3 regions of the Vibrio sp. 2134-1 genome follow, and region 1 is predicted to be linked to each of the others. Evidence: predicted binding sites of a transcription regulator. Region 1 holds the regulator's gene; each other region holds the start of a gene.
What was found. Region 1 encodes MetJ, which represses methionine synthesis genes. Its sites were predicted from a motif close to TTAGACNTNTANANGTCTAA; they were not measured.
Positions count from the first base shown of each region.

Region 2: metE (5-methyltetrahydropteroyltriglutamate--homocysteine S-methyltransferase) is a predicted target of MetJ. The motif match lies at 4,198-4,217, and genes of this name have one in related genera.
Region 3: metK (methionine adenosyltransferase) is a predicted target of MetJ. The motif match lies at 5,958-5,977, and genes of this name have one in related genera.

Region 1 is NZ_JAWOUS010000023.1:40,770-51,378, reverse strand. It holds gene R7R78_RS20495 ((2Fe-2S)-binding protein) at 144-332, shown strand; gene bfr (bacterioferritin) at 426-902, shown strand; gene R7R78_RS20485 (malic enzyme-like NAD(P)-binding protein) at 1,109-2,386, shown strand; gene metJ (met regulon transcriptional regulator MetJ) at 2,499-2,819, opposite strand; gene R7R78_RS20475 (O-succinylhomoserine (thiol)-lyase) at 3,045-4,205, shown strand; gene R7R78_RS20470 (bifunctional aspartate kinase/homoserine dehydrogenase II) at 4,221-6,629, shown strand; gene metF (methylenetetrahydrofolate reductase) at 6,892-7,794, shown strand; gene R7R78_RS20460 (PadR family transcriptional regulator) at 7,865-8,404, opposite strand; gene ppc (phosphoenolpyruvate carboxylase) at 8,830-10,609, opposite strand, start outside.
Region 2 is NZ_JAWOUS010000016.1:111,650-122,258, reverse strand. It holds gene R7R78_RS17560 (EAL domain-containing protein) at 1-2,036, shown strand, start outside; gene R7R78_RS17555 (hypothetical protein) at 2,123-2,833, shown strand; gene R7R78_RS17550 (DUF4250 domain-containing protein) at 2,986-3,186, shown strand; gene metR (HTH-type transcriptional regulator MetR) at 3,208-4,119, opposite strand; gene metE (5-methyltetrahydropteroyltriglutamate--homocysteine S-methyltransferase) at 4,401-6,683, shown strand; gene R7R78_RS17535 (GspS/AspS pilotin family protein) at 6,817-7,209, opposite strand; gene R7R78_RS17530 (YciI family protein) at 7,213-7,509, opposite strand; gene yciA (acyl-CoA thioester hydrolase YciA) at 7,625-8,020, opposite strand; gene R7R78_RS17520 (septation protein A) at 8,246-8,809, opposite strand; gene R7R78_RS17515 (hypothetical protein) at 9,009-9,251, opposite strand; gene R7R78_RS17510 (hybrid sensor histidine kinase/response regulator) at 9,363-10,609, opposite strand, start outside.
Region 3 is NZ_JAWOUS010000017.1:98,675-109,283, reverse strand. It holds gene R7R78_RS18100 (YqgE/AlgH family protein) at 1-175, opposite strand, end outside; gene gshB (glutathione synthase) at 303-1,253, opposite strand; gene rsmE (16S rRNA (uracil(1498)-N(3))-methyltransferase) at 1,267-1,998, opposite strand; gene endA (deoxyribonuclease I) at 2,112-2,807, opposite strand; gene R7R78_RS18080 (SprT family zinc-dependent metalloprotease) at 2,958-3,455, opposite strand; gene R7R78_RS18075 (DUF2189 domain-containing protein) at 3,524-4,321, opposite strand; gene metK (methionine adenosyltransferase) at 4,724-5,878, opposite strand; gene tkt (transketolase) at 6,194-8,188, shown strand; gene R7R78_RS18060 (LysR family transcriptional regulator) at 8,280-9,173, opposite strand; gene R7R78_RS18055 (ligand-gated channel protein) at 9,314-10,609, shown strand, end outside.

The DNA.
Region 1 (10,609 bases):
CCCTCTTAACCCTTTGATCTTTTCCTGCTGCGGTAAAATCGTTATAACCAAATATTCTGAGCGGACACCATAATGCGACTGGTAACAAGAACTATTCTTGTTTATATTGTTTGTCACAGATTAGTTTTATAGGTTTTTTGAGTATGTACGTTTGTCTTTGCCATGGTGTCTCCGACAAAAAAATCAGGAAGTTGGCGATAGATGAAGGCGTAACAGATATTAAAGGAATCAAAAAGTGCACGGCATTGGGCAGCCAATGTGGTAAGTGCATCAGACAGGCCAAGGAAATTTTAGCGGAAACTAGTTACACGGAATTTAAACAAGCCAGCTAATTGCTGTAAGTATGCAGTAATTATTTGCCTTACATTTTGACACCTTCTCATTTGCTTCTACATTTAAATGAAGCCAAAGAGGAGGGTTTTGTCATGAAAGGCGATCCAATCATCATTCAACATCTCAATAAAGTGCTCGGTAACGAGCTCGTCGCTATTAATCAGTATTTTCTTCATGCCCGAATGTATAAAGACTGGGGCTTAAAGCACCTAGCAGACAAGGAATATCACGAATCTATCGATGAGATGAAACATGCCGATCATCTAATTGAGCGTATTTTGTTCCTTGAAGGCTTACCGAACCTACAAGATTTAGGTAAGTTGATGATTGGTGAAGATACCAAGGAAATGCTCGAGTGTGACTTAAAGCTTGAAATGGCGGCTATTCCAGATTTAAAAGATGCGATTGCCTACGCTGAAGACATTCGAGATTATGTGTCTCGAGATCTCTTCCAAGATATTCTTGAAGATGAAGAAGAACATGTTGATTGGCTAGAGACGCAACTTGGCTTGATTGAAATGTCTGGTATTGAGAATTATCTCCAAGCGCAATACGTGGACGAAGAGTAACGATACTTTCTGAGTTTGCATACTCCAATAATAGTAATAAGAAAGAGCACCTGACTCGAAAATCAGGTGCTTAACCCCGTTATCTGGTCTAATCTCTTTTATTATCGGCTTTTTAAGGATATTGCTCGCAATCTTGCCTATGAAGTTTGATTTCTATCCGATAGAATTTATGCCCCCTTACCTAAAAATAAAAAAGAGAAACGTCCATGTCTGAAGACAACCACCAAGCAGCCACTCCAGAAGAAGAACATCGCCAAAAAGCATTGGATTACCATGCTTATCCAACTCCAGGAAAGATTGCTGTCGAACTGACAAAGCCTGCGGAAACGGCGGGTGATCTTGCCCTTGCATATAGCCCTGGTGTTGCAGAGCCAGTGCGTGAAATCGCACAAAACCCGGATAACGTGTACAAGTACACTGCAAAAGGGAACATGGTTGCTGTTATTTCTAACGGTACCGCTATTCTAGGTCTAGGTAACCTAGGTCCACTTGCATCTAAGCCAGTGATGGAAGGTAAAGCGTTACTGTTTAAGCGTTTTGCAGGTCTTGACTCTATTGATATTGAAGTTAAGCACCGCACGATCGATGAATTTGTTGATACTGTTGCGAGCATTGCAGACACTTTTGGCGGTATTAACCTTGAAGATATTAAAGCACCAGACTGTTTTGAGATTGAAAAACGTTTGATTGAGCGTTGTGATGTACCAGTATTCCACGATGATCAACATGGTACTGCTATTGTAACGGCAGCGGGTATGCTGAATGCAATCGAACTTCAAGGTAAGAAACTTGAAGATTCAACAATTGTTTGTCTTGGCGCTGGCGCTGCCGCTGTAGCGTGTATGGAGCTTCTGATCAAATGCGGCGCAATGCGCGAAAAAATCTACATGCTAGATCGCAAAGGTGTGATTCACACTCGTCGTGATGATCTTAATGAATATAAGCAGCTATTTGCGAACAATACAGATAAGCGCACACTAGAAGACGTGATTGAAGGTGCAGATCTGTTCCTAGGTGTATCTGGTCCAAACCTATTGCCAGCGGAAGCGTTGAAGTTGATGGCAGATAAGCCAATCGTATTCGCATGTTCTAACCCGGATCCTGAAATCAAGCCGGAACTTGCTCACGCAGTTCGTGATGACTTGATCATGGGTACTGGCCGTAGTGATTATCCTAACCAAGTTAACAACGTATTGTGTTTCCCATTCATTTTCCGCGGTGCTCTTGATGTGCGTGCAAGTGAAATCAATGATGAAATGAAACTTGCAGCCGTTGAGGCGATTCGTGAGCTAGCAAAAGAGCCTGTACCTGAAGCCGTATTGAAGGCTGCAGGTGTTGATAAGCTAGAGTTTGGTGCGGACTATATTATTCCAAAACCAATGGATTCACGTTTGCTACCACGTGTTGCAAAAGCGGTTGCTCAGGCGGCGGTTAATTCAGGTGTAGCTCGTATCGAGATGCCTGAAAACTACATGGCAGAGTAATATATCTTTCAGATGTGATACACAAAAATGGGACGCTATTGCGTCCCATTTTTTATGTCATTCATTTGGCTCGAGGCAAGAGTTATTACCTGAAACCTCTTATCAGGCTTTTTTATTCTTCGTCGAATGACTCAAATTCGATGCCCATTTCCGTCATCAGCGCTTTTACTTCTGTTGGAATATCATCAGGACGGTCTTTACGAAGGTCTTCATCTGTCGGAAGTGGCTGACCTGTGTACGCGTGCAAAAATGCCTCGCATAGCAATTCGCTATTGGTTGCATGGCGTAAGTTATTGATCTGACGGCGAGTACGCTCATCAGTTAGCACCTTTAAAACTTTTAGCGGGATAGAGACGGTAATTTTTTTTACTTGTTCGCTTTTTTTGCCGTGCTCTGCATATGGGCTAATGTATTCGCCATTCCAGTCAGCCATTGCACACCTTCATTTATGTAATCGGTTAAAAATAATTTAGGTGCTGATTTTAGCTGCATTTACCGCCATAAGCAAAGACATATAGACGTCTAGAAGTGTTGACGTCTCATTTTTTGACGAGTAAAGTGAACATAACAGCAAAGGAAGCGTGTTGATCACTTTATGTTACTCATTAGATATAGCGCATTCCTATTTAGAAGTCATTACCCGTGAAAGGATACACCCATGAGCACTCGCAAACCTGCGACCATTGCAGTACGCACTGGTATTGAATCAGACAGCCAATATCATGCTGTCGTTCCACCTATTTATCTTTCCACTAACTATGGTTTTCCTGCTTTTGGTGAAGTGCCCAAGTATGATTACACACGATCTGGTAATCCAAATCGCGGACTGTTGGAAAGTGCGCTATCTGAACTCGAGTCTGGAAAAGGAGCGGTTGTTACTAACTGCGGTACGTCGGCATTAAATTTATGGGTTTCCGCTTTTCTCGGCCCAGATGATCTCATTATTGCTCCTCACGATTGTTATGGTGGTACCTATCGTCTTTTTAATACCCGAGCTAACAAAGGCGATTTTAAGGTTCAGTTTGTCGATCAATCAGACGAACAGGCTTTAGATGCTGCATTGGCACAAAAACCAAAACTCATTTTGCTAGAAACTCCGTCAAATCCTCTGGTTCGCGTAGTGGATATTGCAGCTACTTGTGAAAAAGCGAAACAAGTCGGCGCGTTAGTTGCGGTGGACAATACCTTTTTGACACCCGTGTACCAAAAACCTTTAGAGCTAGGTGCGGATTTTGTTATCCACTCCACAACAAAATACATCAACGGTCATTCGGACGTAATTGGTGGGGTAATCATCACCAACACAGAAGCGCATGCAGAAGAGCTTGCATGGTGGGGCAATTGTATTGGTGCAACGGGTACACCATTCGATAGTTACATGACACTGCGAGGTATTCGTACGCTTGGTGCTCGTATGAGAGTACATGAAGAGAGCTCACAGCAGGTACTGGCTTACCTACAGAAACAAGCGTTAGTTAAAACTATCTATCATCCAAGCCTGCCGGAACATCCAGGTCATGACATCGCTAAAAAGCAGCAAACGGGCTTTGGCTCTATGTTGAGTTTTGAGTTTTCTGGTTCGTTTGAACAGTTAAAGGTGTTTGTGAAAGAGCTCCAACTGTTTTCATTAGCAGAGTCATTAGGTGGTGTAGAAAGTTTGATTTGCCACCCAGCATCCATGACGCACCGTGCAATGGGTGAGGAGGCGCTGGCGGAGGCTGGGGTCTCTCATCAACTATTGCGTTTGTCTGTCGGTTTGGAAGATGCACAAGACCTCATCACAGATTTAGAACAAGCGTTCGCTAAAGCTACCCAGTAATAGGAGACGATAACAATGACTGTACAACGTCAGCTGCATAAGTTTGGTGGCAGTAGCTTAGCAAACCCAGAATGCTACTTACGCGTTGTGGGTATTCTCAAGGAGTATTCGACAGAAAATGATCTTGTGGTCGTCTCTGCTGCAGGAAAAACCACTAATCGCTTGATTGAGTTTTTGGAAGGGTTAAATAAAGATGGCCGAATTGCGCATGAAGCGCTTCAAAGCTTGAGACAGTTCCAAACTGAGCTAATAGAAAGCTTGTTGGAGAGTGAAGCAAAAGAAGAGCTGTTAGCTTTATTACATGATGAGTTCAGTACTCTCTCGGAGCTGACTGCACCACTCACTAATGCGCAAAAAGCTGCGGTACTGGGACACGGAGAAGTATGGTCTGCTCGCCTATTGGCCGCGTTATTATCTCAACGTTCTATCCCTGCGGTTGCACAAGATGCACGAGCGTTTTTACGTGCAGAAGCGGGAACTCAACCAGAGGTTGATCGCGCTCGTTCATACCCTTTAATTAAAGAGATCCTCGCGCAGCATAACCATAAACGTGTGGTAATTACTGGCTTTATGGCTCAGAACGAGGCAGGAGAAACCATTCTACTTGGTCGTAACGGCTCTGACTATTCTGCAACGGTCATAGGCGCGCTTGCTGAAGTCAGTACTGTCACGATTTGGAGTGATGTTGCTGGTGTTTATAGTGCCGATCCACGTTTGGTGTCTGACGCTTGTTTATTACCGTTACTTCGATTGGATGAAGCCAGTGAACTTGCTCGCTTAGCTGCCCCAGTGCTACACAGTCGTACGCTTCAGCCTGTGGCGCAAAGTACCATGGACCTTAATCTCAAGTGTAGCTATCTGCCAGAGTCGGGTTCTACTCGTATTGAGCGTGTATTGGCATCTGGTCGTGGCGCTAAAATTATTACTTCACTGGATGATGTTTTATTGGTGCAGTTGTCTTTCATGCATGGGCACGACTTCGAAAAAACACAGAGTGATGTATTACAAGCGTTGCAGCGCGCGCAATTAGAGCCACTGGCATTTGAAGCTCAATCCGATCAGCACACGCTACGCTTGGCTTACACCGCAGAAATCGCCGGTGGTGCATTGAAACACTTGCAAGAGCTTGCGGTAGAGGCTGAAATTAAGCTAAAAGAAGGTTACTCGCTCTTAGCTGCGGTAGGTGCAGGCGTTACGAAAAACGCCAATCATTGCTTTGGCTTTTATCAGAAGCTAAAGCACTCTCCGGTAGAATTTATCTCTGAAACAGACTCAGGGCTGAGCCTAGTCGCTGTTTTGCGCCGTACTGATACTGAGGCGTTGGTTCAAACGATTCATAGCCAGTTGTTCCAAGCGCAAAAACGCGTGGCAGTGGCTTTATGTGGCAAGGGTAATATTGGTTCTAGTTGGTTAAATTTATTTGCGACGCAAAAAAGTGAGCTCGAAAAACGTCATGGTATGAGCTTTGATCTTGTCGCGGTTGTGGATAGCCAAACCTATTGGTTCGATGAGCAAGGTATTGAGGCGGCGAGTGTTGCTGAACGATTTGATGATGAAAGCATAGCAAACAATGGGGATTGGCTGGCACGTTTGGGAGCGCTTAAAAGCTACGATGAAGCCGTCGTGCTTGATGTTACCGCGAGTAAAGAGTTGGCTCAGCGCTACGTAGAAATCGCACAGCAAGGCATTCATTTGATTTCCGCTAACAAAGTTGCCGGTTCCGCAGATAGCCAGTACTACCATCAGGTTCAAGATGCATTCGCTAAAATTGGTCGTCATTGGCTATACAACGCAACGGTTGGTGCTGGGTTACCGATAAACCATACCGTGCGAGATCTTCGTGAAAGTGGGGATGAAATCGTCGCTCTATCGGGTATTTTCTCGGGGACGCTATCATGGCTGTTCCAACAGTTTGATGGTTCTGTGCCATTTAATGATTTAGTCGATCTTGCTTGGCAGCAAGGTTTAACCGAACCTGATCCTCGTTCTGATTTAGATGGCTCCGATGTAATGCGCAAGTTAGTCATCTTGGCTCGAGAGTCGGGCCTAGATATAGAACCAGACAGCGTTAAAGTTGAGTCTTTGGTGCCAGAAGAATTAAGAGAACTGAGCTTAGATGATTTCTTCGATAATGGAGCGTTGTTGAGTGAAATACTTCAAGAGCGTCTGACAAAAGCACAGAGAAACGATCAAGTGCTTCGCTATGTGGCGCGTTTAGAAAAAAATGGTAAAGCAACGGTGGGAGTCGAAGCGTTATCTCGTGAGCACGCGCTCGCCAACTTATTGCCATGCGATAACATTTTTGCCATAGAGAGCAAGTGGTACAAAGATAACCCTCTGGTCATTCGAGGACCAGGCGCAGGCAGAGAAGTGACAGCCGGCGCTATTCAATCCGACCTCAACCGATTGGCTGGTTTATTTTAAAGTTGCGATTGACCTAAAAACCCTGGAATTAATCCAGGGTTTTTTATTCCCCTATCAGTGCCATACTGAAGTCATAACCCGTGCAAAATGGTGAGATGATGCTCAAGTAGAAACTTGAACTATCTTCATTATTAACTTGAGAAAAATTCATAATTACAAGGTTGACATTAAATCGTATTCAATACATTCTGTAGACATATAGACGTCTAAACGTCGATTTTAAGGATTTGTTTTCGTGGCGGAGTGCCGCAGGGAGAGTAAGATGGGATATACGCACGCAGGCCATATCGACGCCTTGAACCAGAATATTGCTGAGTTATCAGATAACATCAATGTATCGTTTGAGTTTTTTCCGCCAAGCAGCGCTAAGATGGAAGAAACACTTTGGAATTCAGTGCACCGTCTTAAAACGCTTCAACCTAAATTTGTTTCTGTGACTTACGGTGCGAACTCCGGCGAGCGTGACAGAACACACTCCATCATTAAAGAAATTAAAGCAACAACCGGATTGGTTGCCGCTCCCCATCTCACTTGTATTGATGCGACTCGTGAAGAGTTGATTAATATTGCCGATGATTATTGGAACAATGGTATTGAAAATATCGTCGCTCTGCGTGGTGATATTCCTCCTGGTGGCGGTGCGCCTGATATGTATGCCTCGGATTTGGTTGAGCTGCTGAAATCACGCCACGATTTCGATATCTCCGTTGCTGCATTCCCTGAGGTTCACCCTGAAGCTAAAAGCGCTCAGTCTGACTTATTGAACCTAAAACGTAAGGTAGATGCAGGTGCAAACCGTGCTATTACTCAGTTCTTTTTTGACGTTGAGTCTTACCTGCGATTCCGTGACCGTTGTGTCGCAGCAGGAATTGACGTAGAAATTGTGCCAGGAATTTTGCCTGTATCGAACTTTAAGCAAGCGTCTCGCTTTGCGGCACAGAACAATGTGAAAGTACCAGGATGGATGAGTAAACAATTCGATGGCTTGGATGATGATCCGGTGACTCGCCAGCTTGTAGGAGCTAGCCAAGCTATTGATATGGTGCGTGTACTGAGTCGTGAAGGGGTTAAGGACTTTCACTTCTACACACTAAACCGTGCAGAGATGACTTACGCGTTATGCCATACGTTGGGTGTTCGTCCTCGCGCAGTAGTCGGTGCGTAAATCTGGTTTCAAAAAGATAAAAGGCTTGCCAAGTGGCAAGCCTTTTTCGTTTTATCAAAGCAAAAGGAGTTTAACCAATCACTTCAAGTTCAGTTAGAACTTCTTCTGCCCAAGTGATCCAAGTTTCACGTAACAGAAGGTTACGGCGAAGCGTTAGACGTTCTAGGCGAGCTTGTTTATCTAAAGTTGACGGCGTTGCGTAGTAAGCCGCTTCAATTTCTTTGTAGTGAGAAACCAGTTTGCGAGACTCTTCAACTAGCTCGGCGAGTTGGTCACGGAATGGAGCTGCAGGTTGAACGGCACATGCCATCAATTTCGCTGAAAACTCATCACGAACTGTTGGGTGTGCAGTTGGTTGATCAAACCACTCTCCTAAAGCGCTGCGACCAGCGTCTGTAATGGAGTAAACCTTGCGGTCTGGTTTGCCTTCTTGGGGTTCTAATACGCAAGTAACCAGTTCTTTCTCAGCCATTTTGTTGAGTTCACGGTACACCTGTTGGTGGCTTGCTTTCCAGAAGTAACCGATGCTAGCAGAGAATTCTTTAGTGATATCGTAACCGGTTGCGTCGCGAGTGCTAAGAACAGTTAAGATTACGTGTGGTAATGACATGTCTTCAATCCAAATGGTCAATAAACTTGTAAACAAGCTACTTATACTTTCAGCTGCGCTCTTACTGGCACTTGAGTTTTTTAATGTATAAGTAGCACCAACAATGTTGGTCCTGTCACCTTAAAGCCGTTTATCACCTAGAGAGATGGGGAGTCCCATCAAGGCTGGAGCAGGTATGATTGGATTTATGAGCTCTCAGCAGGCAAGTAGTATATAAATAATAAGCATGAAGTGGAATAGTAGGACAAAATTACCCTAAAAAACTAACATAATAATCAATAGTGTTAACTTGTGGTTTTTTATTCTTTTGTTTTGGTATTTTTTGGGTCTATTATGGTTTATTTGACTGCTTTTGTTTTGGTGCGATTATCCTGTGATAATAAAAAGCTGAGCATATGCCCAGCTTTTTATTAAAAATGAAACGATTAGCCTGTGTTGCGCATACCAGCAGCAATACCAGCAATCGTCACCATCAACGCTTCTTCCAAGTTTGCAGAGGCTTCTTCGGTTTGACGCGTGCGGTATAGCAGCTCTGCTTGTAGCATATTCAATGGCTCAACGTAGATATTGCGTAAGCGAATCGACTCGAGTCCCCAAGGGTCATGCTGCATCAAGTTTTCATTGTTCTCTACATTCAGTACCGCTTTGATGTCTTCTTGAAGCTGAGCACGAAGTTTTTCACCGAGTGGACGGAGCGACTCATCCACCAATCGCTCATCGTAGTAGCGAGAGATATCAATATTACACTTCGAGTACACCATTTCCAGCATGCCGAGACGAGTTGAGAAAAATGGCCATTCGCGGCACATCTCTTCGAGCAATGCTTGGTGGCCTTTATCGATCGAGTATTGAATCGCTTCACCTGCGCCTAGCCATGCAGGAAGTACCAAACGGTTTTGACTCCATGAGAAGATCCACGGGATTGCACGTAAGCTTTCTACTCCGCCCTTAGGGTTGCGTTTTGCAGGACGAGAACCAAGTGGCAACTTGCCGAGTTCGAGTTCTGGTGTTGCTTGGCGGAAGTAAGGCACGAAATCTGGCTCGCCACGAACCACATTTCGGTAAGACTCACAGCTTACTTCTGATAGCACTTCCATCAAGTCGCGCCATTCTTGTTTTGGCTCTGGTGGCGGTAACAAGTTGGCCTCCAGAATCGCACTTGCGTATAGGTTAAAGCTGTTTACTGCGACATCTGGGAGCCCCAGTTTAAAGCGGATCATCTCGCCTTGTTCTGTTACACGTAAACCGCCTTTCAAGCTTTTTGGTGGTTGCGACAAAAGCGCAGCATGCGCAGGTGCACCACCGCGACCGACTGTGCCCCCACGACCATGGAATAGAGTTAGCTCAACGCCTTCTTCCTCAGCCACTTTAACTAACGATTCCATCGCATGATACTGAGCCCAGCCAGCAGACATAACACCTGCATCTTTCGCTGAGTCAGAGTAACCAATCATGACCATCTGGTGGTTTTGGATAAAACCACGGTAAAGGTCAATCCCCATAAGCTGCTTGATGACCGATTCTGCGTTGTTCAAATCGTCTAGCGTTTCGAACAGAGGACACACATCCATGCGGTAAGGGCAACCCGCTTCTTGTAGCAGTAGATGAACGGCTAGTACGTCAGAGGCGGTACGTGCCATTGAAATAACGTAAGCGCCAAACGCTTCACGCGGTTGTGCTGCAACAATCTTGCAGGTATCCAAAACCTCTTTGACGGGTTCAGACGGTTCCCAATCACGAGGGAGAAGCGGACGTTTAGATGCAAGCTCGTTAGTTAGAAAAGCAATCTTATCTTGCTCACTCCATTGTTCGTAATCACCAATACCTAAGTAGCGAGTTAGTTCAGACAAGACGTCTGAGTGACGCGTGCTCTCTTGGCGGATATCAAGACGTACAAGATGGATACCAAATGCTTTTACGCGGCGTAGTGTATCCAGTAGTGAGCCGTTGGCTATTACACCCATGCCACATTCGTTTAGTGACTGGTAGCAGGCATACAGCGGTTCCCAAAGTTGCTCGACTTTTTGCAGTGGTGCTTTAACAGCCAGCTTTTGACCGTGGATCTTAGCATCGAGAATATCTTTGGTTTCATTGAGCAGAGTGCGTAATTGCTTCAGGATCGCACGGTATGGTTCGTGCTGATCTTCGCCAGCAAGTTCACGGACTTGATCGTTTGAAACTGTCATAGACAGCTCGCTGATCAAC
Region 2 (10,609 bases), on a different contig from region 1:
TTTTAGTTGCCGATGAAGATACGCGCATCTTAGGTTGTAACCGTGCCTTTGAGTTACAAATGGGCTATCAAAACCGAGATCTGGTTGGGCTTAAAACTCATATATTCAGTACCTCTCACCATAGCCAAGCGTTTTATGATCAGCTGTGGCAGCAAATTAATGATGAAGGATGTTGGTGTGGTAACTTGCTGAGCAAAACAGCAAACGGTAGCAACCAAGCTCATCATCTTTGTATTTACCGACTTACGTTTCACTCTGGACGAGTTCTTTATCTCGGATTTTCTACGGATATTTCTGCTTCGTTGTTGTGGATGAAAAATCGTTGTGAACAACAGCATGATTGGGCTGCCTTTTTACCGACGAGGAAAGAATTTGAACTCCAATTAGCTACCTTAGCGAATGAAAGCAGAAATAAAGAACTCAACATTGTTATGACACTAAGACCCAAGTTTTCGGAGAGATACTTGCTTGAACAGCAATTAGGTTTTGCAGATTTTATTATGCGAAGTCGCTACACCAGTATTGCGGGGCAGTTATCTCGGGATGTGTTTGTCGTATGCTTGCAGACCCCTCATTGTCAATGGTTGAGCCCGGTTCGTTTGATCCAAATTGCCATGAAAGGGTTCTTTAATGAGCTTAGAAATGAAATGGGCACAAAAATGCATGCCACTATCGTTAAAGGCCAAACTGGTGTGTCAATCCTTGGCTATGATACGAACCGACCAAGACAAGCGCTAGCACATGCAGCGCAAGCGATGTTGTCCTCTATTTCCGGTGAAGGCAGCTATTTCAACTTTTACGACAGTGAACTTCACTCTGAATTAGTGAAGCGCCAACATCTCGAGGCGTTTTTGGAGGCACAAATAAAGAGTGGGCTAGTGGACGTTTACTTTCAACCGATTATCGATGTTCAAACCGGAAGCGTGGTTAAGTTCGAGGCTCTCGCACGCTTCTATGATGAAAATGATGCGTATTGTACGCAAAAGATGATCGCTATTATTGAAGATCTAGAACTCATAGCGGCACTTGATGATGTGGTCTGCCAAGCTGCGTTGAAGCACTTTCCGCGCTTACATGAAATTTATGGCGAGGAAGTGGGCGTGACCATCAATCGCTCCCTCAATACGAAATTGGATTCTCTTCAGATCCTTCAGCGGTCGCATGATTTGATTAAAGCCAGTGGTGTAGACCCTAAGCGAGTAACTATCGAGCTAACAGAAACCGCGTATTTTGAACAAGATGAGGAGCATACTCGAGCTCTAGAGGAAGTGCGGAAAGAGGGCATTGAGATCGCGATTGATGACTTCGGTACTGGGTATTCTTCTTTTTCTTATCTAGAAAAAGGGCAGTTTGATTTACTGAAAATAGACCGAAAATTCATCAAGAACATTCATAAAGGGAGCACCAGCTATAACATTGTGAAAATGGTCACCGAGCTTGCACAGCAAATGAATGTAAAAGTGGTTGCTGAAGGCGTGGAATCTAAGCAAGAACTTCAAGTATTGGCAGAAATCGGTGTCGATTACATGCAGGGCTTTCTATTTTCTGCTGCCGTGCCTGTCGATTTGATGGATAAAGCGGACAGTTATGAGCATCTGTTCTCTGACATCGCGATTGAGTCTAAGCAAAGTGATGTGTTGCAATCTTTGAGCCATGAACAAGTCAGGTCTATGGACCCTGGAGAACCGCTCTCCTTGGCAGTGGAGTACATGAATTTGAATCCAAGCTTGCCTTTAGTTGTTCTCAATGAAAATCGTTGTGTTGGGTTAATTACGAAAGAGACGGTGAATTTACACCTAACGCCCTCGATGGGCACAGAGCGAGAAACTGAACGAGAAAGCAGAATTTGGAAACGTCCTGTTAATCAGATAATGAGCACCGAATTTGTGTTGGTTGATGAGGATTTACCTGTCTCTGTTATTCGAGAGTTGGTTAAAACCGGCATTCGTTTCCCTTGGGTATTGTGTAATACCAAAGAAGAGTACCGTGGAGTTTTAACGCAGGAAGACGCGTTGAAGTATCTTGCTTCTCTGTGAATAAAATTGTCTTACCGTTTTAGCTCATTTGGGGGCCGACTTTCGGTGGTTTGGCGATAGTTGATTTGATATTATCGCCCCCCAAAATGACTTTTGAGCGTGCATTCAACATGATTCAACAATTGCTGGTTACTTTCCCTCCGATGCTATTTGGCGCACAAGCGCTACTGACTTTGCTTCTAATCAAGGGCGATATTTGTCCTGGTCAGCGAGGACGTCTTCATAAAATGTTGCCTGCAGTAGCTGTATTGTGGCTCGCTGTTGCGTCACTTCGCATTGAAGCATTTATGATCGTGTTTGCTATTTTCTACTTCTATTCTCAGGTTCAAACCAAGAAAACGCGTGAAAAAGGGCCACTATGGGCGATGCATTTAGCGAATGGTTTGGCCTTTGCGTATGTGAGTATTCAAGTATTTGAGCAATCAAGCTGGCCAGCATCGATAGCGATGGCGCTAATGATATTTTTCCTTGGGGCGTCATTTTCTCAATTGCTGCTTACGATAGCTCGCAGCAGATTACAGGCATTTCACCGTATTTTACCAGTTACGGGCATTGTGTCTGGAATGCTATTAGTCATCGCAACGTTGTTTGCTTCTTACCAGTTAAATGAAGCCACACTAAACGCTGCGACACAGCCGATCTTGCTGTCTTTAGCTATGCTAATTTCTTCAATTATTGTGTGGTGTTGGCATATTTTTACGCATAAGAAACCAGAAAAGGTGCAACTGAGCGTTGCCTTGTTTCTAGCACTCGCGTCGATGACGAGCCTGCAAGGTTTATTCTCTCTCGCGGCTTAACCTCTATTCTAAAGACAAAGCTAGACAGCTTATATCCAAGTGCTTTCTTGGTGCTTGGGTATAAGGTGATCACGTTTTAGATCGCACTCACTTTAAATTCGCGTGATTACTACTACGCTTGTTTATATACCTTGTCGAAGAGGAGAGTCGCGATGGATTTAAGCAATGTAGGTAATCTGGACAGCACTATTTTGCTAGGTATCGTCAACGAAAAGCTACGTTTAGAGTGCGACAGTTTTGACGAGTTAGTATCAGTGTATGAGATGGATGTAGAGTCTGTAGTCGGCAAGCTTGATATGCTCGGTTATCAGTACGATCCATTGACTAACCAATTTAAAGCATATCAACGCTAAGCCTTTCATAACCCAAATCTTTTAAGCCACCTTGATTCCGTCAAGGTGGCTTTTACATTGTAGCCTCGCGGTTGCGAAAAAAGCTTGTAAGTAACGCTTCTCTTTCTCTGAGTGACGCGTTGCTGCAAACAAGCGACGCCATAAGCCTTGGCCGAAAGGTTTACTGGTAATAAGACCTTGGCGAGAAAATTCAGAAATCGCCCAATTGGGTAGTGCCGCCACCCCCAATCCAGCAGAGACCATCTGAACTAACATGAGAGTGTTGTCGGCTTGCTTCCATTTCGCAGGTTCTATTCCTGCTGGCTGAAGAAAGTGTTTTACGACGTCTAGCCTTTGTTTTTGAACAGGATAAGAGAGCATGGTTTGATCTGCGAGATCTTGCGGATCAATAATTTCTTTTTCCGCCAATGGGTGGTTGGTTGCGGTAATTAAACGCATTTCAAAGTCGAATAGAGGCTCGTAGTGGACTTCGGATCGAGGTTGGATATCGGAAGTAATAACAAGATCGAGTTCGCCTGCCAATAGAGCTGGGAGTGGTTCAAAGCCAAAACCAGAGGAAAAGTCCAATGTTACGCTTGGCCAAGCAAGTTGGTACTCCCTAAGTGCAGGCATTAGCCATTGGAAGCAAGAGTGACATTCAATGGCCATATGTAATCGGCCATTGACGTCCTCTTTCAAGCTCGCTAAATCATTTTCTGCTCTTGCGAGTTTCGGAAGGATATCTTCTGCAAGACGCAATAGGATTTCTCCCTCTGAAGTGAACTTCACCGGGCGAGTCTTTCTCAGGAACAGTTGCCCTCCAATTCGCGCCTCCAAATCTTTGATCTGATGAGACAGTGCCGACTGAGTGAGATGCAAAGCGGTCGCTGTCGCCGTTAGAGAGCCAGTGTCTCGAAGCGAAGTGAGTGTCCGCAAATGTTTTAGCTCTATCATGAATTCCTTTCATCCTTTGTTGCTCGCTATGAACAGAATAGCAATCGTGTAAATAACTTAACGACAAAAAATGGATATGTAAACGTCTAGACGTCTATTTGTTGTTTTTATTTGCGAATCATGTCGCTTCATGATGAATTTTTTTAATAAACAAGTTGAATAAATGGACGTTGTTCTAATATCAGATGAGAGCGATAGTTTAGCCATCCAGACATCTCACTCTTTACCGAAAGATGCTCTGAACCAAGCAAATTGAACAAAATTGAGAAAGGAATAGGGACATGGCGACAACGACTCACATACTAGGTTATCCACGCATTGGTGAAAAAAGAGAATTAAAATTCGCTCAGGAGAAATACTGGCGAGGAGAAATTGATCAAGCTGAGCTTAAAAAGGTTGGGGCAGATCTACGCGCCAAAAACTGGCAAACACAAACGGATGCAGGTTTGAGTTTTGCCACCGCTGGCGACTTTGCTTGGTACGATCATGTACTGACGACCACGTTGCTATTGGGTCATGTGCCAAAGCGTCACGCTGATGGTTTCCCTAACCTGGATACGTTGTTTAAAGTGGGTCGCGGTCAATCTCAGGCGGGTTGCAGCTGTGCGGGCGCTGCGGCATCGGATATGACCAAATGGTTCAACACAAACTACCATTACATTGTCCCTGAGTTCAGCAAGGACGATACGTTTGAAGTGAGCTGGCCGCAACTGTTTGAAGAAGTCAACGAAGTGCTTCAAGCTGGCCACCAAGTGAAGCCTGTTTTGCTTGGCCCAGTCAGTTACCTTTACTTGGGCAAAGAGGTCGAAGAAGGGTTTGACCGCTTAACCCTTCTACCACGCTTACTTACTGCTTACCAAGCTATTTTGGCAAAGCTAGCAAGTCAAGGTGTGGAGTGGGTTCAGATTGATGAGCCAATTTTGTCACTGGATCTAGAAAGCAAATGGGCTGATTCGTTTAAGCTGGCCTACCAAGTGATTCGAAGCGATGTAAAAGTGCTGCTAACGACGTACTTTGACTCCGTAAGCGATACGCTAGACAAAATTGTAGAGCTACCGGTGGATGGTTTGCATATCGATTTATCTGCCGTCCCTCAGCAGCTTGACGATGTGGTTGCCAAGTTACCGGAGGGGTGGGTGCTTTCTGCTGGCGTTGTGAATGGTCGTAACGTGTGGCGTTCGGATTTAAGTGCCCAACTCGAGCGTCTACAGCCAGTCAAAGAGAAACTGGGCGACAAACTTTGGGTTGCCAGTTCATGTTCTCTTCTACATAGCCCTGTTGATTTAGCACTGGAAACAGAACTGAGCGAAGAAGTAAAAAGTTGGTTTGCCTTTGCAAAACAAAAAGTGGCAGAAGTCGCCTTGCTTGGCCGAGCGCTCGATGGTGATCAAAATGCGATTCGCGCTTGTGATACCTATAGCCAGCCAATCAAAGCGCGCAAGACAGCAACACATGTGAATAAGCCTCAAGTACAAGCGCGTATAAACAACATTACCTCGTCAATTGCCGAGCGCAGCGCACCTTATGCAGAGCGTGCCGCGCATCAAGCTGAAGTATTGGGCTTGCCTTTGTTGCCAACAACGACAATCGGCTCTTTTCCTCAAACGGGTGAAATCCGGGTGCAGCGCAGCGCTTATCGTACAGGTCAATTATCTGAGTCTGAATATATCCAAGCACTTAAAGGACATATTGCTGACGCAGTAAAACGTCAAGAGGCGCTCGACCTAGACGTGCTTGTTCACGGCGAAGCAGAGCGTAACGACATGGTGGAATACTTCGCTGAGAACTTGGCGGGTTTTCAAACGACCAAATTTGGTTGGGTACAGAGTTATGGTTCTCGCTGTGTGAAACCTGCCATTGTAGTTGCTGACATTGAACGTGAAAAACCGATCACAGTTGAATGGTCGACGTACGCACAATCGCTAACCAGCAAACAGATGAAAGGCATGTTGACTGGACCAGTAACGATTTTATGTTGGACGTTCCCACGTGAAGACATCACACGTCAAGAAATTGCGCAGCAACTTGCTTTGGCACTGCGTGATGAGGTGTCTGACCTGCAAGATGCAGGCATCAATATCATTCAAATTGATGAGCCAGCCATTCGAGAAGGTTTACCACTCAAAAAACGCGATCACAAAGCGTACTTAGAATGGGCCGTAAATGCGTTTAAGGTCTCTGCGGCAAGTGCAAAACCAGAAACTCAGATTCACACTCATATGTGTTACAGCGAGTTCAATGAAATCATTGATTCGGTTGCGGCACTCGATGCGGACGTCATTACCATTGAAACATCTCGCTCGAATATGGAGTTGCTGAAAGCATTTGAAGAGTTCAATTACCCGAACGAAATTGGCCCTGGTGTTTATGACATTCACTCACCAAACATTCCTACGGAAGAATGGATTGAAGGTTTAATCAAGAAAGCGGCAGAAAAAATTCCGGCTCAACGTTTGTGGGTAAACCCAGATTGTGGTCTGAAAACACGAAACTGGAAGGAGACAGAAGCCGCATTGGCAAATCTGGTTTCAGCGGCGAAGAAGCTCCGTGCTGAGCTGGCGTAACACATCGTTACAGCAAATAAAAACGGAGACTGTGGTCTCCGTTTTTCTATTCTTAATTGTTAACTTTCGTTTTCAGATTATCCAATAATAGCGAATCATCGTCTCATGCCGAAAGCAACAAAAATTACTGTAGCTACTTCACCTGAGTACAAGTCTGTGCGGAAACCAACTCATCTGCCATCAACTGACCGCGAGAATTACGTACCTTAATACGATACATCAAGCCCATATCAATTTGCTTGCGAACTTCTGGGTTGCTGCAGTAGGTATAGATACTGGTATTCAGTACTTGATTTAACGGCTTTGCACCGAGTGCGCCATCGTTATAAATCATCATCATCTCTACAACATTTTTGTTGGATGAGACACGCATTATTTGCAGTGGACCGTACTCTAAAGGGAGGCCCGCTGACAAGACTCCTGCTCGGTTTGATGCCATAAGCTCAAGTTGGCGCTGATTATCATCGGTTGATGAACAGCCAGCCAGAGCACCAAATACCAAGAAAAGACACAGTAATTTTTTCATAAATTAAAACACTTTTTTGAACGGTTTCACGATTACATGATCGTAAACACCAGCCGCTACATAAGGATCGGCTTCTGCCCACGCTTTAGCATCCTCTAGAGAGGCGAATTCAGCGATGACAGTTGAGCCCGTAAATCCAGCTTCACCAGGATTGTCAGAATCTATCGCAGGCATCGGACCAGCTGTAAGAAGGCGACCTTCGTCTTGTAGCTTTTGTAAGCGATCCAAGTGTTGTGGGCGAACGCTCATGCGTTTTTCCAACGAGTTCTCAACGTCCTGTGAAAAGATGACATACCACATAGCATAGTTCCTTAATTGGTAGGGTAAAGTGTTAATTTAACGCCTTTTTTGTGTCTCTCACAAGTGAACAACAGAAAATGTGAGATCCTTTCTAACTGTTAGCGTTGTAGGTTGACTAATTCTGAACCGGACGTGGTTTACCTTCACTGTCAATGGCTACGTAGTTGAAGGTCGCATCACAAACCATGAAGCGTTCGCCAACACCGTGAGCTTTGACGGGTTTGACCCATACTTCCAAATCGACACTCATGGATGTGCGGCCGATCTTAGTGCATTCGCCGTAGCAGCATACGACATCGCCCACACCAACAGGTTTTTTGAACGTAATGCTTGATACCGAAACGGTGACAACGCGACCACAAGAGATCTCTTTTGCCAGAATCGCGCCCGCTAAGTCGAGCTGAGACATTATCCAACCGCCAAAAATATCGCCATTGGCGTTTGTATCTGCAGGCATTGCAAGGGTACGAAGCAGCATTTGACCTTTCGGAGAGCTAATTTCTTGACTCATTGTGACATCCTAAATCTTAAAGGCGCTCAAACTAAGCGCCAACATAGTAAATACCTAGAACCAAAGGTCCTTAAAAAACCGCAGATACCGGACCAGAGAAAGTTGGTTTACAGCAGCAAGAATGGTCTGAAAACGGTACGTTGTTTGAGCGGTTTACTGATACATGGAGCAAGACAGCGACCCTAAGGTCGCTGTGAAGTCGCGGATTATAGCAAAACTGAGTTTTTAATCATCAGTGGACACATCGGATGAGTTATTTTTTTGTTCTTTTGGCATGTGTTTATAAATGTAAAAGCCAGTCGCAATCATGTAGGCAAATGTCGCGATCAACATTCCAAATACTTTGAAGTTAACCCAAACATCCAACGGCAATTCGTAAGCAATATAAATATTTAGGCCAGCGAAGAATGAGAAGAAGCCAACCCAAGCCCAGTTAATCTTTGCCCAAACAGCGTCAGGTAACGTAATTTCCTTGCCTAGCATACCTTTGATGGCTGATTTTCCCAATGCGTGGCTCACTGCTAAGCCAATCGCCAGAATCGCGTAAATGATGGTGACTTTCCACTTTATAAAATTGTCGTCGTGGAAGAAAAGGGTCATGCCGCCGAAGATAGTGACGATAACAAATGTTATTAGCTGCATCTTTTCGACTTTCTTATACAGCGCGTAGGTGACGACAAGTTGAATGGCTGTTGCTACGATCAGTGCACCTGTCGCCACGTAGATGTCGTACAGCTTGTATAAAGCGAAGAAAACGATGAGTGGTATAAAGTCTAGGATCTGCTTCATGATGGCAAAATCTACCTAATTATTGAATTGAAGACAGTCTAACGGAATCTGACAAGATGTGAATACTGAGGAAGTTAAGGTAAGAATAGTAACGCTTAGTATATCGTATAGACCGCAAGATTCTTCCATGTCGAAACAGCATATGGAAGGAATAAAAATTGCCGCGATGAGGCGGCAATAAAGTTGAGAGTTTTAAACCTTAAGCAACACGTTGATATTGGGAAATAAGCGTTTTTACATCTTCTAAATAGCCTTCCCGTAGTAAGTTATCGACCGTTGCTTCTAGCTCTTCAAGAGACATCGTGAAGCAAGTGGATTTACCAGTCATCAGGCTCAGATAGTGATGATACTCTTCTTCTGTATAGTGGCCTAAGCGATCAAGTAACAGTGTTTTGATTCCATGATGAATCAGGCCGTAGTATGTATGTCGATGAAGTAACATGGCGATCTCCTTATCAAGCTCATACGCTACTCTTTTGTAGCCTGCTTGACCTTCTGGATAATTCGATTTACTCCAATAATGCACATCTAGTGCCAATTCTATATTTGCAGATTAAAAAGTGTTGGAAGGTGCAAAATTCTCGTTCTGTAACCATCTTTGGATGACGACTTGAAGTGCATTTAACGTGGTGGGCTTTTCGAGTCTGTCATCCATGAGTTTCGAAATTAGCTCCAACTCTCTAGCTCCAGACTCACCAGATAAGGCAATGATTGGAACGGAGGATGTGATTTGCTTAATCCGTTGGCTTGCGTCAAATCCATTCATTACCGGCATTTGGACATCCATAAGAACGAGATCAATCTTGTGAGAGTGGAATAGTTCTACCGCAGAGGCTCCATTATTTGCTTGTAAGCTGTTGACTCCCAGCCTTTTTAAATACATCTGTACCAAGGTGCGTTGCACCTCTTTGTCATCAACAATGAGCACTGTTGGTGCATCTTTAGATACTTGTACGTGTTGAGCTGAATGATTTTCAAAATGTGATGCAGTTGCTTTCCAGCTATCAAAGTCCGGTGCTCTTAATGTCTCTGGTTTTGGTGCGTTTGGTACGACTGGGAAATACAAGTAGAATTCTGTGAACTCGTTCAATTCAGACTGGCACTCTATTCGTCCTCCGAAGGAGCGCATAACACGTTGGCAATAGCCCAAACCTAAGCCACTGCCTCCGCTTTTTTGATACGAGAAAAAGTCATCAAATATCTTGTGTAAGATACTGCTATCTATACCTGGCCCACTATCTCGGAAGATCAGAATGTTTTCGTAAGCCCCCGTCTGGGTACGAATCTCAATTTGACTGTCGGGATAAGAATCAAAATAGTAGATAGCGTTACGAATCAAATTGAAAATGACAAAGTTAAACAGGGTCTCATTTAACTTCGCGACAAAATCGTGTGCCTGTGGCAGGTTAATTCTCTCTATTATTTGATCGTTTTCAAAACCATAACGGCTTACTGCTTGGTCGATGGCTTTATGTATGGAAGTGAGAGCTAAAGGCTCATGCTCTGGTGAACTGTCGCTAACTTCTCGTAAAATAATATCGATAAGTTGTCTACCGCGTTGTATAGCGGCTTCACCTTTATCAATTTCTCTTTTTAGCGTATCCAGTGAGGCGTTTGACTCTATATGCTGTTTTAAAGCTTCAAATTGTAATTGTACTTGAGCGAGAGGGTTACGCATTTCATGTGCAATGGAGTTAGCCAGCGCACGGCTTTGGCGTACCTTTCTATCGGCTTCAATGGTGCTCTGGATGCGAACTAATAACGTTTGCAGAGCTGAGATTTCTTCATTAGAAAACAGCT
Region 3 (10,609 bases), on a different contig from region 1:
CTGGCTGAACTTCCACCTGCTTGAGCATGTTGCCGACGGTGATATCAACAGGAGCATTGATCATCAGCCCCATAGCGCCGTCTTCGTTGTGCTCACAAACGTAGATCACGCTGTTTTGAAAGTACGGATCTTTCATCCCAGGCATGGCAACCAAAAAGTGATTTGTGAGATTCATACTCATACTGACCCTTAACTCTCGTAAATGCCCTTAAGCAAACATCATACAATTTATATCTAGGTATGTGCATGAGTTTGCTTAAGTTAATGTACTACGCTCTCTATTAACTGTAATACAGTTTGAGTTATTCGCCTTTTACTCGACGCTCAATCGCATCCATCAGCTTGCCTGTGATTGAGATATCAAAAGCTGCTTCAATTTCGCGAATACAGGTTGGGCTGGTGACGTTGATTTCTGTTAGCTTGTCGCCAATTACGTCAAGGCCAACAAAGATAAGGCCTTTTTCTTTCAGTGTCGGGGCAACGGTTTGCGCAATTTTGAGGTCGGTTTCGCTTAGCGGACGAGCTTCACCAGTACCACCAGCGGCTAGGTTGCCGCGCGTTTCGCCTTTAGCAGGAATGCGTGCTAGACAGTAAGGCATAGGTTCGCCATCTACCACTAGGATACGTTTGTCACCGTTGCTGATGTCTGGCACGAAGGTTTGTGCCATTGCGTAGTTTTGACCGTGGTTAGTCAATGTCTCGATGATTACAGAGACGTTTGGATCGTTTTCTTTTACACGGAAGATGGACGCGCCACCCATACCATCAAGCGGTTTCAGGATGACATCACCATGTTTTTCACGAAATTCTTTAATTTTCTCTGCTTTTCGCGTCACGATCGTTGTAGGTGTCAGCTCTGGGAACCATGCTGTAAACAGCTTTTCGTTACAATCACGTAAGCTTTGAGGCTTGTTAACGATCAGTGCACCTTGTTCTTCTGCACGCTCAAGGATGTAAGTCGCGTAGATGTATTCAGTATCAAACGGAGGATCTTTACGCATTAGCACCGCGTCTAGCTCAGACAGTTCGATAGTTTGCTCTGATTTGAACTCGTACCAATCGTTTGGATCTTCTTTTAGTTCTACCACTTTAGTATCTGCAATGGCAACGCCTTGATCGAGATGCAGATCATTCATTTCCATGTAGTGGATTTCATAGCCGCGTCGTTGCGCTTCAAGCATCATGGCAAAGCTAGAGTCTTTTTTGATGTTAATGGACGAGATTGGGTCCATTACGATACCGAGTTTGATCATTATTTTTCTCCGTTTAACCAAGATCGCCGAAACGAACTTGTAAGGCTGTAATTGCTGTCAGAGCCGCTGTTTCGGTACGCAGAACGCGAGGGCCGAGTAGCGTTTCTTCAAATTGGTATTCTCGAGTCATCTCGATTTCTTCAGACGATAAACCGCCTTCAGGACCGATCAGTAGGCGCACTTTTTCAACCGGGGTTGGCAAAGTGTTGATTGAGTATTTAGCACGAGGGTGAAGGTTAAGCTTTAAACCATCGTACTCTTCTTTACACCACTCTTCCAAGCTCATAATTGGACGAATTTCGGGCACGACATTACGCCCACATTGCTCACAGGCACTGATGGCGATTTTCTGCCATTGCGCGAGTTTTTTCTCAAAACGCTTTTGGTCAAGCTTGACGCCACAACGTTCAGAAATCAGAGGAGTGATGGTATTGACGCCAAGTTCAACAGACTTTTGGATGGTGAACTCCATCTTATCGCCACGTGAAATGACTTGACCAAGGTGCAGATCTAGAGGGGATTCAATATTGTTTTCTAAGCGCTCGGTGATGTTAACCAAAACTGATTTCTTGCTGACGTCACTGATAACCGCTGGGAACTCTGCGCCACTGCCGTCAAAAAGGAGAACGTCTTGGCCTTCTTTCATGCGCAAAACACGACCGATATGGCCTGCTGCGTCGTCACTTAAAGCAAGTGAGCCAAGTTGATGAATGGTTTCTGGATGATAAATTCGAGGGGTACGCATGAGATTTCCAGCAAGAGAATAAACTTAAACCCTAACATGGATGCTTTGCACCGAAAAAACAAGGGGCAAGAAGCGTTTCAATATCAGTAATTGAAACGCTTCGAGGTCGGAGGTTACAGTGCGCGGCAGGCTTCTTGAACAAATGGGTTGTGATTGCCCTGTACTTTTGCAATGCGCTCGTCACGCTCACATTCCCATTTATCGACAGGATAGGTTTTGTTCCAAGCACTCATTAATTGCGTTTGCTGCTTCGACAGTTTGAAACCGTACTCTTTGCTCATGTATAGATAGGTGCGAGCAATTGAGCCACGCGCACGGTCTGGTGGCATGACTTTACGCTGCTTAAAGTTCACTTGCATCTCACAGCGACCATAACTTACGCCATCCATACCGTTCCATTGGCTGAAGTTGTAGTTCGAACGGTCACCGTTTACTTCACCAATAGCAGGAGTTAGGTTGTGCAAGTCTGCTTCCATCAAACGAAAAGTTTCGTCTTTTTTCTTACAGTTTTTACGTCCGCCATCTTGCCAGCATTGACGCTGGTGGCCAAATTGCCACGCAGGAACAACGTGCTCCCATTCGATTCGTGCAGCCCGTTTTTCTTGTTTACGGACTTGGTAGCCGCAAGAGGCTAAATCGGGTAAGCCTTTCTTGCCTTGCCATTGAATGTTACAGCCACAGTAGAAGCTTGTTGGATGGTCTTGATAAATTTTGACCGCCTCACGTTTGGCAGCAGAGAATGAGCTCGGTGGCGCGGCAATCGCAGTGCTAGAAAGCGCGATAAGCAACAGAGAGAGTAAGTATTTCATGATAAAAGTCTTTATAAAGTATGACTTTATTCATGATAACACGCATAAAATAGCTTTAGTGATGAGTAAGTTAACAATAAGTGGCGAAGGGAAGGTTTTGATCAACTCGATTTTTATTTTGGGAACGCAAGTAACACTATGAGGTAAGGGCTACGATAATTGAATGCCGGTGAAGTTAAGTGGTTGGCGGCATTTTTGACAAGAGTACGTCGCCTCTTTGCGCAGCACTTTATTATGGCGGCGAATCGACAGAGGGTAGGTCATACAACCACAACGATACTCAAAGGTTTTACCTTGAACGGATTTTACTTCAAAGCTGTGAGTGGTTTTGGCTGGTACGTTAAATACGGCTTCCATGACGCCTTTCCATTCTTTACCGTGAGGCCTAACTCGCCCGTAAACCTGATAAGTAATCAGGTGTGCTACTTCATGAGGAATGACTTCATCTAAGAATGCTTGGGTGTTTTCGCGAAATAAAACAGGGTTTAGGCGTACTTGATTTAATTGAAGGTAGGCTTTTCCTGCCGCTTTCCCACGGACGTCGAAGGTGATTGTTGGAATCGGGAAAGAACGTTTGAAAGCTTGTTCCGCCATCGCGATACAGCTCGCCATCACTTGCTTGGCTTTATAGCTGAGTTCTATATCCACAATTCACCTCGATAAATCAAATAAAAAAGCCCCCGCATTTGCGAGGGCCAGATCATAGCATCAGTTAATTATGGTGTGTGTTTTTTCTTGATGGTGGCATGGTAAGCGTGCCATGTACCGTAGCCTAGAATTGGCATGGTAAACAACATTCCGATCCCGTAGGTCGCAAAGCCGATAAGAATACCGCCACAGATGATCGCTGCCCAAACAATCATTGCTGGAATGTTGGATTTCACGGCATTAAAGCTGGTAAATACAGCGGTCATCATGTCTACGCGACGCTCCATCATGAGCGGAATAGAAAAGGCTGAAATGCTAAACACCACACAAGCCAAAACAAAGCCAACTAAAGAGCCGATGACAAGGAAGGGTAGGAACTCACTTAAAGGTGCCCCTTGAACAGAAGGGTAGAGCGCATGAAGTAGAGCGGCAATGCGCATCCAAAATATCATACACACTGCGAGTAACACGGCGAACGCCCATTGAGATGTTGAGTTACGACCGATCGCTTTCATTGAATGGAACAAGCTTGCTTTGTGTCCGCGCTCTCTCTCCCAACTGGCATCATACAAGCCCAGCGCGAGAAACGGACCGATTAACATGTAAACAATCAAACTGGGCATGACGACTAAGTGTGTGCCTTGCCACTGTACGAGCAAAACAATGCCTATCGCAGCAGCCATAAAACAGATGCCATAGAAAGCACTAATAAGCGGCATTCGCACGAAATCATGCAGACCTAATGCGAGCCAATGAAAAGGTGCAGAAAGATTGACCGTATTGCACGGTATGGTTCTGGCGTATTCGTTGTCTGGCACTTCCTTTCGTTTGTTGTGGAAGTCCGATGGATTAACAGTTCGAGGCATAATTCCTCCTTGATTTATTCCCACATTATCCGCTTATACCAACTGACAGCGGTTTTTGTTCAGTCAAACTTGAAGCGACTTTTTCAAGTTTACATCTGAGCATTGGCTTAGTTTGGTATCGGCCATAAAGATGCCTGACTCATGTCTTTACTTAAGTGTTGCTTCCACAGTCGCCAGCATCCGACGTCTCTATTTAAATTGGAGTTAACAATATTTTAACTATTGGCGGAGATGGGATAATTTACAAATAATTGCTTAAAATTTATTCGGTATAAAAATGAGGGAGAAACAGGATTGCTTTGTGGGGCAGGGCGGTATGAGCCGAAATGGCTGGATAAAAGTTGCTGAAAATAAAAAGCCCCCGCCATAGGCGAGGGCTTGATTGATTCTTGCTTGGCTTGATTATTTGATGCCAGCGAAATCGCGTAGAAGTGCAGCTTTGTCTGTCGCTTCCCACGGGAATTCTTCACGACCGAAGTGACCGTAAGCCGCTGTCTTCTTGTAGATAGGTTGAAGAAGGTTAAGCATTTCTTGTAGACCGTATGGACGTAGGTCGAAGAATTGACGAACCGCTTCAATGATGATGTCGTGAGATACTTTCTCAGTACCGAACGTTTCCACCATGATAGACGTTGGATCAGCAACACCGATTGCGTAAGAAAGTTGGATCTCACAACGGTCAGCCATGCCTGCCGCTACGATGTTTTTCGCTACGTAGCGTGCTGCGTATGCTGCACTACGGTCAACTTTTGATGGATCTTTACCAGAAAACGCACCGCCACCGTGACGAGCTGCGCCGCCGTAGGTATCTACGATGATCTTACGACCAGTTAGGCCACAGTCACCCATAGGACCACCGATTACGAAGCGACCGGTTGGGTTAATGAAGAAGTTTGTTTCTTTGTTGATCCACTCAGAAGGTAGCACTGGCTTAATGATCTCTTCCATTACCGCTTCACGCAGGTCTGAAGTTGAGATTGAGTCACAGTGTTGAGTTGAAAGAACAACCGCGTCGATACCAACGATGTTACCTTGATCGTATTGGAATGTTACCTGAGATTTTGCATCAGGACGCAACCAAGGTAGTGTGCCGTTTTTACGAACTTCTGCTTGCTTTTGAACAAGACGGTGAGAGTAAGTAATTGGCGCTGGCATTAGTACTTCAGTTTCGTTACAAGCGTAACCAAACATGATGCCTTGGTCGCCTGCACCTTGTTCTTTAGGGTCAGCTTTATCAACACCTTGGTTGATATCTGGCGACTGTTTACCGATTGTGTTTAGTACCGCACAAGAATCTGCGTCAAAGCCCATATCTGAATGTACGTAGCCGATTTCACGAACGGTTTCACGAGTTAACTCTTCGATGTCTACCCATGCTGAAGTCGTGATTTCACCACCCACCATTACCATACCGGTTTTAACGTAAGTCTCACATGCAACACGAGCCTTTGGATCTTGCTCTAGAATCGCGTCAAGAACCGCATCAGAAATCTGGTCTGCAATTTTATCTGGATGACCTTCTGATACTGACTCAGAAGTAAACAGGTGCTTAGCCATGTTAGCTCCACTATATCTGGTTTAAAACTGGGGAATGATAAACTCTCCAGCGCAAATTAATACTAATTTTTGTAGGTGTATCTACATCTAGACGTCTATTCTAAATTTGATTGCTCGAATTACAAGCTCTTTTTTGGTTTTTGTTATAACCAAACGTTTGCCTGATTTATTGATAATTTTAAGAACTTCGAACGATTTGGCGCGAAAGGTGCAATATTTGTGAGGTTTTGGACTGGAAAACGTTTGCACACCCAACAGGGCTTTGAGAGAATTATGACCTACTTTTCGTTTCGCTTAATGTACTCAGGAGCAGACATGTCGTCTCGTAAACATCTTGCCAATGCAATTCGTGCTCTAAGCATGGATGGTGTTCAACAAGCTAACTCAGGCCACCCAGGCGCACCAATGGGTATGGCTGATATCGCTGAAGTTCTTTGGCGCTCTCACCTAAACCATAACCCTTCAAACCCAGAGTGGGCCGACCGCGATCGCTTTGTGCTGTCAAACGGTCATGGGTCAATGCTTATTTACTCTCTACTGCACTTAAGCGGTTACGAGCTATCTATTGACGATCTGAAAAACTTCCGTCAATTGCACTCAAAAACCCCAGGTCACCCAGAGTACGGCTACGCGCCTGGTATCGAGACAACAACGGGTCCTCTAGGTCAAGGCATCACTAACGCTGTTGGTATGGCGATCGCAGAGAAAGCACTAGCGGCACAGTTCAACAAAGAAGGTCACGATATCGTTGACCACTTTACGTATGTGTTCATGGGTGACGGCTGTCTAATGGAAGGCATCTCGCATGAAGCATGCTCTCTTGCTGGGACGTTAGGTCTAGGCAAACTGATCGTGTTCTGGGATGACAACGGCATTTCTATCGACGGTCACGTTGAAGGCTGGTTCTCTGACGATACACCTAAGCGTTTTGAAGCGTACGGCTGGCATGTAATCCCAGCAGTCGATGGTCACGACTCAGACGCGATCAACGCAGCAATTGAAGCAGCAAAAGCGGACCCACGTCCTACGCTTATCTGTACCAAAACAATTATCGGTTTCGGTTCTCCTAACAAGTCTGGTTCGCACGACTGTCACGGTGCACCACTAGGTCACGATGAAATCCAAGCGGCTCGCGAATACCTAGGTTGGGAGTACGGCCCATTTGAGATCCCGGCAGATGTTTACGCTGAGTGGGATGCAAAAGAAGCGGGCGCCGCGAAAGAAGCAGCTTGGAATGAAAAATTCGAAGAATACGCTGCAGCTTACCCTGCTGAAGCGGCAGAGCTTAAACGTCGTCTAAACGGCGAACTTCCTGCACAGTGGGAAGAAAAAGCGAACCAAATCATTGCCGATCTTCAAGCAAACCCAGCGAACATTGCATCACGTAAAGCATCGCAAAATGCACTAGAAGCGTTTGGTCAAATGCTTCCTGAGTTTATGGGTGGTTCTGCTGACCTAGCGCCTTCTAACCTGACCATGTGGTCTGGTTCTAAGTCTCTAGAAACGGAGGACTTCTCTGGAAACTACATCCACTACGGTGTGCGTGAATTCGGTATGACTGCTATCATCAACGGTATCGCATTGCACGGTGGTTTCGTTCCTTACGGCGCAACATTCCTAATGTTCATGGAATACGCACGTAACGCAATGCGTATGGCTGCGCTGATGAAAATTCAGAACATCCAAGTTTACACGCATGATTCGATCGGTCTTGGCGAAGATGGCCCAACTCACCAACCTGTTGAGCAAATGGCGTCTCTACGTGTAACTCCAAACATGAGCACATGGCGCCCATGTGACCAAGTTGAGTCTGCAGTTGCATGGAAACTAGCGATTGAACGTAAAGATGCACCAACTGCACTTATCTTCTCTCGTCAAAACCTAGCGCAACAAGAGCGTACTGCTGAACAAGTCGCAGACATCGCGAAAGGTGCTTACATCCTGAAAGATAGCGAAGGTAAGCCTGAGCTAATCCTTATCGCAACAGGTTCTGAGGTTGAGCTTGCAGTGAAAGCCGCTGAGCAACTAACTTCAGAAGGCAAGAAAGTACGCGTTGTTTCAATGCCATCAACAGATGCATTCGACAAACAAGACGCCGCTTACCGTGAATCTGTACTGCCATCAGACGTAACGGCACGTATCGCTATTGAAGCGGGCATTGCTGATTTCTGGTACAAGTACGTTGGCTTCGACGGTCGCATCATCGGTATGACAACATTCGGTGAATCTGCACCTGCTGGTCAGCTATTCGAGATGTTTGGCTTCACGACTGAAAACGTAGTGAACACAGCAAAAGAATTGCTAGCGTAATTGCAGGACCGTCTAAACAGTCGAACGTAAACGACGATTGTTAAACGCTAAAGTTAGAAAGGCCATCATTATGATGGCCTTTTTATTTTTGTCAGGTTTTCCAACCTTGTGGAATGCTTTGGTGAATGCAGTCTAAAAGTACGGATAAGCGCAGTGGTGGTCGTCCTGCTGGTGTATAGCAGTTAATGGAAATAGGCTCAGAAAGCCAACCTTCTAAGCAAGGCGTGATTCGCCCTGGGTGATGTTTCTCATAGCCGCATGCTGTCCAAGTCGGCAGCAGTCCAATACCATGACCATTCGCGATACTGTCTATTTGCATTGCTATGTTGTCGCTGTATAAGCGACTAACAAAGGGTTCTAAAAAGAACTCACCGTGTTGAGGGTGTGCTAGCATCAATCCATTTTCTTGCACTGAACCAAAATCGATCCATGGATGTGCTTCAAGTTCTTTGGGGTGCAGTATAGGTCCATGTTGTTTTAGATAATTTGGAGAGGCAAAAGGCGTATAGCGAAATACCCCCAGCACTTCTTTTCGCCAGTCTAGCTCTTTACGTTCGCCGAGCCAGATGAACAAATCTGGGTCATGGTGCGCTTCAGAAAAGTCACTGGTAAGTTGAACCCTAACGTCAGGATTATCAGCAAGAAAACGATTGAGTACGCCGCCGAGCCAGCTTCTAACTAAGGCGGTGTGACAAACAATATGCAGTGGTCCTGAAACTTGGTTCGTTAAACCTTGAAGTGCATCATAACTCTCTTCACTTAACTCAAGAATCTGGCGGCTGTAGTGGGCAAAGATTTCTCCAGCTCTTGTCAGAACTAATCGATTACCTTGTCTAGCGGTTAGAGCCTGACCGAAGTCTTCTTCTAATTGTGCCAAGCGACGACTTAGCGTTGATTTTGGCTGATTAAGGGCTTTAGCAGCAGCTGTCAAACTTTTATGCTGATTGAGCGCATCAAAGGCTCTAATTGATGCTAAGTCGTGCATATTTCTTTTACTCCTTACTGCGTTATGTACGAGTTCCATAAATGGAAAGAACCGTTCCATAACTCTCACTATGCATCTCATTCTATTTGTGAATAATTCACCTTCGAAAATAATAATCATTATCAATTATGGAGATGTAGATGTCTACTCTTAGACTGCCAGTTATTACCGCAACTGGTATTTTAGCCTTCGTCAGTGTCCCTCATGTTTTTGCCAATGATGCAGTTTCTAAAATGGAAACAGTGGTTGTAACTGCATCAAGCTACGAGCAATCTCAAGCGGACGCGCCTGCAAGTATTAGTGTGATTTCACGTGAGGAGTTGGACTCCCGTTATTACCGCGATGTGACTGATGCACTAAAAAGTGTGCCAGGTGTTGTCGTGACAGGTGGTGGTGATACCACCGACATTAGTATCCGTGGTATGGGTTCTAAATACACTTTGATACTGGTCGATGGTAAACGTCAAAGTACGCGTGAAACTCGTCCAAATAGTGACGGCCCTGGTATCGAACAAGGTTGGTTACCTCCTCTTCAAGCGATTGAGCGAATCGAAGTTATTCGTGGCCCAATGTCGACGCTTTACGGTTCTGATGCGATTGGTGGTGTGATTAACGTCATCACACGAAAAGATGCGCTAGAGTGGACGGGTAATGTTCAACTGGGCACTGTACTACAAGAGAATAGCCGCTCAGGTGGAGAGCAGAGCGCGAACTTTTTCGTTAATGGTCCGTTGGCTGAAAATTTATCTCTCCAAGTATATGGTCAGTACACAACCAGAGAAGAAGATGACATCGAATACGGTTATGAAGATAAAGATATGCAGAGTATCTCTTCAAAACTGACTTACCAGATTAATGAGCGCCACTCGGTACAATTAGAAGGTGGCACGTCGGCACAAAGTCGTCGTGGCAATGTGGGCCTTTCAGTGCCGACCACAGGGTGTCGTGGTGGGTGTGAAGATTCACTGAATGAATATCGTCGTAATTACGTAACGGTAAGCCACAACGGTGATTGGGATTCGGTCGGAATTTCAGATACTTACTTACAGCGAGAAGAGAGCGAGAACAAATCTCGTGAGATGACGATCACCAACACCACGTTCAAATCGAGCTTGGTGACTGGTATTGGAAACCATACGTTGACGACGGGTGTGGACGCTACTCATGCAGAGCTTGAGGATTTCACCTCCAACAAAGCGTCATCGAAGACTGAAACATCGAATACGCAGTGGGCTGTTTTCATTGAAGATGAATGGAGAATTGCTGATCCGTTTAGCGTTACGCTTGGCGGCCGTCTAGATCATGACGAAAACTATGGCGCGCACTTTAGTCCGCGTGTCTATGGTGTATGGCGAGTTGACCCGTCTTGGACTGTGAAAGGTGGCGTGGCAACAGGTTTCCGTTCTCCGCAATTACGTGAAATTACTCCTGGTTGG